Regions from separate parts of the Nocardioides sp. Soil_C_8 genome, predicted to be linked through region 1. Evidence: predicted binding sites of a transcription regulator. Region 1 holds the regulator's gene; the other holds the start of a gene.
What was found. The regulator LexA, encoded in region 1, represses DNA repair genes until DNA is damaged. The targets are predictions, from matches to a motif close to TCGAACANNTGTTCGA.

Region 1 (3,403 bases):
CGCGTCGGGCGTGAGCCGGCGCCGGTTGCCCGGACGGGTGCGGAAGAGCTCCGGAGGCGGAGCGTCGGGGCCGGCGGCAGACATCGCCGCGAGGCTACACGGACCCACCAGCGGCGGTCGGCTCAGCCGAGCGGGATGCGCCCCCGCAGCGACTCCGGGTCGGACACGGGAGACTCGGACGTCTCCTTGATCAGCTCGCGGGCCTTGTCGACGCTGTCCCAGACGTTCCACAGCAGCACGCCGCGGACCTGGCCCGACTTCAGGTAGTAGACGACGCCGGTGCCGACCTCGCCGTCCTTCCAGTCCTCGACCATGTCGAGGCGGCTGCTGGTCTCGCCGACGGCCTCGTAGCCGTAGTCGAGGATGTCGGACCAGAAGAACGGCGTGTAGTCGTACGCGTCCTCGGCACCCGCCATCACCTTGCCGGCGTGCTCGCCGGACTTCTCGGCGTGGTCGACGTGCTCGACGCGGCGGCGCCCGAGGAGCGCGTCGGGGTACGACGCCACGTCGCCCGCGGCGTACACGTCCGCGTCGCTGGTGCGCAGGTGCTCGTCCACCACGACGCCGTTGTCGACCTCGAGGCCGGCCGCCTCGGCGAGGCCGGTGCGCGGGAGGACGCCGACTCCTATGACGGCTGCGTCGGCGGTGATGGACGTGCCGTCGCCGAGGCGGATGCGTACGCCGCCGTCGTCCTCCTGACCACCCTCGACCGAGCCGTGCACGACGGTGACCCCGCGATCGGCGAAGGCCTTGGTGAGGGTGGCGGCGAGGGCGCGGGGGAACATCAGCTCCTGGACGTCCTCGAGGTCGAGCACGAGCGTGACCTGCACGCCGTTCTGCACGAGGGACGAGGTGATCTCCGAGCCGATGTAGCCGCCGCCGATGACGGCGACGTGGCTGCCCTCGGTCGCGACGGCACGCAGCCGCTGGTAGTCGGCGGCGGTGCGGTAGTAGATGACCCGCGGACCGGGGTCGACCCCCAGCACGCGCGGCTCGGCGCCGGTGGCGAGCAACAGCTTGCCGTAGCCGACGGTGCTGCCGTCGGCGAGGCGTACGACATGTGCGCCGGGGTCGATCTCGGTCACGGTCGTGTCGGTGACCAGGTCGACGGCGTCGTCCGCGTCGAGGTCGCCGGCGAGCGAGGACCCCTCGAGGGTCTCGTCGTCCTTGAGCCAGAGGTCCTTGGTGAGGACGGGTCGGTAGACCGGCTTGTCGGGCTCGGAGCCGAGGACGGCGATGCGGCCGCTCGCGTCCTGAGACCGGATGCCCTTCACGGCGCTCGCCGCGGCGACCCCCGCACCGACGATGACGTAGTCATAGGACTGCTCGACGTTGCTCATGCGGCCATCGTGGCCTGAGGTCGGTGCCCTTTCAACACCCCTTCGTCCCGCTGGTCGAGGAGCGACGGAGTCGCGTCACGAGACCGGGTCAGAGGCTGCGCAGCACCGCCGTCACGACGCCGAGGATCGTGGCGTTGTCGCCGGGGATCGGGTCGTAGGCGTCGTTGTGGGGGAGCAGCCACACGTGGCCGTCCTTGCGCTGGAACGTCTTGACGGTCGCCTCGCCCTCGATCATCGCCGCGACGATCTGGCCGTTGGTGGCGGTCTGCTCCTGGCGGATGACGACGTAGTCGCCGTTGCAGATCGCCGCGTCGACCATCGAGTCACCGGAGACCTCGAGGAGGAAGAGCGTGCCGTCGCCGACGAGCTGCTTGGGCAGCGGGAAGACGTCGGTGACCTGCTCCTCGGCGAGGATCGGGCCACCGGCGGCGATCCGGCCGACGACCGGGACGTTGGTCGCGACGGGGTTCGCGTCGCCGATGCCGGTCTCGTCGAAGGTGCTCTCGTCGGCGCTCGACATGCTGCGCCGCGCGGCCATCACCTCGGGCAGGAACACCTCGAGGGCACGGGGCCGGTTGGGGTCACGCTTGAGGAAGCCCTTGCCCTCGAGCACGCGCAGCTGGTGGGCGACGCTGGACGACGACGTGAGGCCGACGGCCTGGCCGATCTCGCGCATCGAGGGCGGGTAGCCCTTGGTCTCGATGGAGTCCTTGATCGTGGCGAGCACCCGCTGCTGGCGCGGGGTCAGGCCGGTGGCGTCCGGGGGACCGTCGGGCATCTCGATGACGTTCTTGTCGTCCTGCTTGGCCATGCGTCCTCCAGTGACGTCGACCCCTCCGTCCGCGGCTGGACAGGGAGGATCTGGTGCGCCCACCGTAGACCTCCCGGCACCGCAGGATCAAACACCTGTTCGAAGCCGCGTGTCGCTACTGTCCGGGCATGTCGACTGCGCTCCAGACCTCGTGCGTCGTGACCGGTGGTGCCCGCGGGATCGGGCGCGGGGTCGCCGAGCTGATGGTCGCGCGCGGCCACCACGTCGTCATCGGCGACGTCGACGGATGGGCGGCCGCCGCGACGGCCGCGGAGATCGGCGCGGTCGCCGGCCTCGCCCAGGACGTACGCGATCCTTCGTCGCACCGTCTGGTTGCCGAGGAGGCAGCGAGGCACGGGCAGCTCACGGCGTGGTTCAACAACGCCGGCGTCGGTGACGACGGCGCGCTCGCCGACCTGTCGGAGGAGCAGGTGCGCCGGTTGGTGGAGGTCAACCTGCTCGGTACGACGTGGGGCATGCGCGCGGCGCTCGCTGCCTTCGGACCCGCGGGCGGCGACGTCGTCAACGTCGCGTCGCTCTCCGGGCTCGGCCCGGTGCCGGGCTACAGCACGTACGCCGCGACGAAGGCCGCTGTCGTCTCCCTGTCGGCGTCGGTCAACGCCGAGGCGCCCCGCGGGGTGCGGGTGCACGCGCTGTGCCCGGACGGCGTCGACACCGCGATGCTCGCCGCGCAGGACCCCGACGGGCTGGGGTCGCAGCTGACCTGGTCCGGCGGCCGGATCCTTACTGTCTCCGAGGTCGCGGAAGCCGCGGTGGCCCTCGTCGGCTCGCGTCGCGTGGTGCGGACGATGCCTGGCTGGAGGGGAGGGGTCGTGCGGGGAGCGGCCCTCTCACCGGGCTCGCTCGAGTACGCCGCGCGGCTGTTCGCTGCCCAGGGTCGCCGGGCGATGCGACGCCGCTGACGGCTGTTCGAACACGCCGAACATTTGTTCGACGAGGTGCTTGAACTGTTCGAACACGTGCTCTAACGTCGTACACATGTTCGATCGAATGTCTGATCGACACCCGGTGGCCGAGGCCACTGTCGGTGGGTCCGACTAGACATTCGCTCGACAGAACACGACCGGCTGATCTTCCCCAGGAGGCCACCATGAGCACCCTCAGCCTTGCCCCCGCTTTCACTGCCACCCCGCGTGCCCGCTCGACGGTCCGTCTGACCCGTCGCGGCCGCCTGGTGGTGTTCCTGACGTCGCTGTTCCTCGTCCTCGGCGTGGCGTTCATGCTCGCCGGC
Region 2 (3,403 bases), on a different contig from region 1:
CGCTGCAGGGTGACGTGCGCGAGCACCTCGCGACCCTGCGGTCGCTGGGCGCGGACCCGATCTCCGTACGCCGTCCCGCCGAGCTCGCCGCGTGCGACGGCCTCGTCATCCCGGGCGGCGAGTCCACGACGATGGCCAAGCTGGCCGGCATCTTCGAGCTGCTCGAGCCGCTGCGCGACGCCGTACGCGGTGGGCTGCCCGCCTTCGGGACGTGCGCGGGGATGATCATGCTCGCCGACCGCATCGAGGACGGTGCGGCGGGGCAGGAGACGATCGGCGGCCTCCACATCACGGTGCGGCGCAACGCCTTCGGGCGCCAGGTCGACTCCTTCGAGGAGGACCTCCACCTCGACGGGCTGGCCGACCCGGTGCGGGCGCTCTTCATCCGCGCCCCGTGGGTCGAGGCGGTCGACGACGACGTCGAGGTGCTGGCCCGGGTGGAGGACGGGCCGGCCGCGGGTAGGATCGTCGCGGTCCGTCAAGGCCCCCTGATGGCGACCTCGTTCCATCCCGAGGTCGGCAGCGACGGCCGGGTGCACGGCATGTTCGTGGACCTGGTGCGCTCGGCCTGACGACCGCACGGACGAAGCGACGGATAGAGGGACTCATGTCAGGCCACTCCAAGTGGGCAACGACCAAGCACAAGAAGGCCGCGATCGACGCCAAGCGCGGCAAGCTCTTCGCCAAGCTGATCAAGAACATCGAGGTCGCGGCGAAGCAGGGCGGCGGCGACCCGGCCGGCAACCCGACCCTCTACGACGCCATCCAGAAGGCGAAGAAGAGCTCGGTCCCCAACAAGAACATCGACTCCGCGGTCAAGCGCGGCTCCGGTGCCGAGTCGGGCGGTGTCGACTACCAGGGCATCTCCTACGAGGTCTACGGCCCGCAGGGCGTCGCCTTCCTCGTCGAGTGCCTCACCGACAACAAGAACCGCGCCGCGATGGAGGTCCGGACCGCGGTCACCCGCAACGGCGGCACCATGGCCGACCCGGGCTCGGTCTCGCGGCTGTTCACCCGCAAGGGGATCGTGGTCGTGCCGAAGTCGCAGGACCACGACGGCACCGTCCGCGAGGTCACCGAGGACGACGTCCTCGAGGCCACCCTCGACGCCGGGGCCGAGGAGGTCAACGACCTCGACGAGGCCTTCGAGGTGCAGAGCGAGGCCACCGACGTCGTCGCGGTCCGCACCGCCCTGCAGGACGCCGGCATCGACTACGACTCCGCCGACGTGGAGTTCGTCCCCAGCCTCGAGATCCCGGTCGACGCCGACGGCGCCGGCAAGGTGCTCCGCCTCGTCGACGCCCTCGAGGACCTCGACGACGTGCAGGACGTCTTCACCAACGTCGACATCCCCGCCGACGTGATGGCCGAGCTCGAGACCGCCGACGCCTGAGCCGGGCCCGCCGCGCCGCGTGTCGTACGACGTCGCGCCCGCGGCGCGGGTTAGCGTGGTCGCACGAACACATGTTCGGACGAGACCGGCGGGAGGGGAGTGGCGTGCGCGTGCTCGGCATCGACCCCGGCCTCACCCGGTGCGGCGTCGGCGTCGTCGACGGCAGCGTCGGCCGACCGCTGACGATGGTCGACGTCGGCGTGGTGCGGACGAGCTCCACCCTCCCGATCGCCGAGCGGCTGGTCACCATCGAGAAGGGCCTCGACGCCTGGATCGAGGAGCACCGACCCGACGCGGTCGCGGTGGAGCGGGTCTTCGCACGCTCCGACTCCAGCACCATCATGGGCACCGCCCAGGCCAGCGGCATCGCGCTCGTGGTCGCCGCGCGTCGCGGCCTGCCGATCGCCATGCACACCCCGAGCGAGGTGAAGGCCGCGGTCTCCGGCAACGGACGTGCCGACAAGGCGCAGGTGGGGGCGATGGTCGTCCGCATCCTGCGCCTGGCCGAGCTCCCGAAGCCCGCCGACGCCGCCGACGCGCTCGCGCTCGCCATCACCCACGTCTGGCGCGGGTCGGCGCACAACCGGCTCGAGTCCGCGGTGGCCCAGCAGCGAGCTCAGCTCAGGGTCGCCCAGCAGAAGCAGGAGATGAGGACCCGATGATCGCCTTCGTCCGCGGCGAGGTCGCCGCCGTCACCCTGTCCAGCGCCGTCCTCGAGGTCGGCGGTGTCGGCCTCGAGCTGATGTGCACGCCCGGCACCCTCGCCACCCTGCGCGTGGGCCGGCAGGCGACCCTGCCGACCAGCATGGTCGTGCGCGAGGACTCCCTGACCGTCTTCGGCTTCCTCGACGACGACGAGAAGTCGATCTTCGAGATCGTCCAGACCGCGTCCGGTGTCGGCCCCAAGGTGGCGCAGGCGATCGTCGCGGTGATGAGCCCCGACGACGTGCGCCGCGCCATCACGACCGAGGACGTGAAGGCCCTGACCCGCGTGCCCGGGATCGGTCAGAAGGGCGCCCAGCGCATCATCCTCGAGCTCAAGGACCGCATCGGCCCACCGGTCGGCGCGCACCACCCGGCGGCGGCAGCCGTTCCCGCCGCCGACGCCTGGCGCGACCAGGTGCACCAGGGTCTCGTCGGGCTCGGCTGGTCCGCCAAGGAGTCGGAGAAGGCCGTCGAGGCCGTCGCCCCCGAGGCCGGTGACGCCCCCGACGTCGGCGCCCTGCTGCGCGCCGCTCTCCGCACGCTGAGCAAGGCCTGAGGCGGGCGCGACGGCGATGAACTGGGACGACACCGACGAGGACACCTTCGACGAGATCGAGCTGACCGGCGCCGAGCTGAGCCACCTCCAGCGGCTGACCGACGCCGACGCCGACGGCGACGAGCGCGCCGTCGAGGCGGCGCTGCGCCCCAAGACGCTCGACGAGGTCGTCGGGCAGGCGCGCGTGCGCGACCAGCTGGGGCTGGTGCTGGAGGCGGCCCGCCGCCGCGGCCGGGCGCCCGACCACGTGCTGCTGTCGGGCCCGCCCGGTCTCGGCAAGACCACCCTCGCGATGATCATCGCCGCCGAGATGAGCACCCCGCTGCGGCTCACGAGCGGGCCCGCGATCACCCACGCTGGCGACCTCGCCGCGATCCTGTCCGGCCTCAACGAGGGCGACGTCCTCTTCGTCGACGAGATCCACCGGATGTCGCGTCCGGCCGAGGAGATGCTCTACATGGCGATGGAGGACTTCCGGGTCGACGTCGTCATCGGCAAGGGACCCGGCGCGACCGCCATCCCGCTCGAGATCCCGCCGTTCACCCTCGTCGGCGCCACCACGCGCGCCGGCCTGCTGCCGGGACCGCTGCGCGACCGGTTCGGCTTCACCGCCCACCTCGAGTTCTACGAGCCCCACGAGCTCGACCAGATCGTGCACCGCTCCGCCGGGCTGCTCGGCGTGCACCTGACGTCGGAGGGCTCGAGCGAGATCGCCTCGCGCTCGCGCGGCACCCCCCGCATCGCCAACC

Region 2: ruvC (crossover junction endodeoxyribonuclease RuvC) is a predicted target of LexA. The motif match lies at 1,457-1,472, and genes of this name have one in related genera.

What each region holds. Positions count from the first base shown of each region.
Region 1 covers NZ_JBDGKQ010000002.1:733,975-737,377, reverse strand. The annotation lists gene AC3A3L_RS13325 (sulfotransferase family 2 domain-containing protein) at 1-84, opposite strand, end outside; gene AC3A3L_RS13320 (NAD(P)/FAD-dependent oxidoreductase) at 123-1,340, opposite strand; gene lexA (transcriptional repressor LexA) at 1,429-2,151, opposite strand; gene AC3A3L_RS13310 (SDR family NAD(P)-dependent oxidoreductase) at 2,280-3,074, shown strand; gene AC3A3L_RS13305 (LysM peptidoglycan-binding domain-containing protein) at 3,263-3,403, shown strand, end outside.
Region 2 covers NZ_JBDGKQ010000004.1:173,268-176,670, reverse strand. The annotation lists gene pdxT (pyridoxal 5'-phosphate synthase glutaminase subunit PdxT) at 1-572, shown strand, start outside; gene AC3A3L_RS17805 (YebC/PmpR family DNA-binding transcriptional regulator) at 608-1,393, shown strand; gene ruvC (crossover junction endodeoxyribonuclease RuvC) at 1,498-2,055, shown strand; gene ruvA (Holliday junction branch migration protein RuvA) at 2,052-2,654, shown strand; gene ruvB (Holliday junction branch migration DNA helicase RuvB) at 2,671-3,403, shown strand, end outside.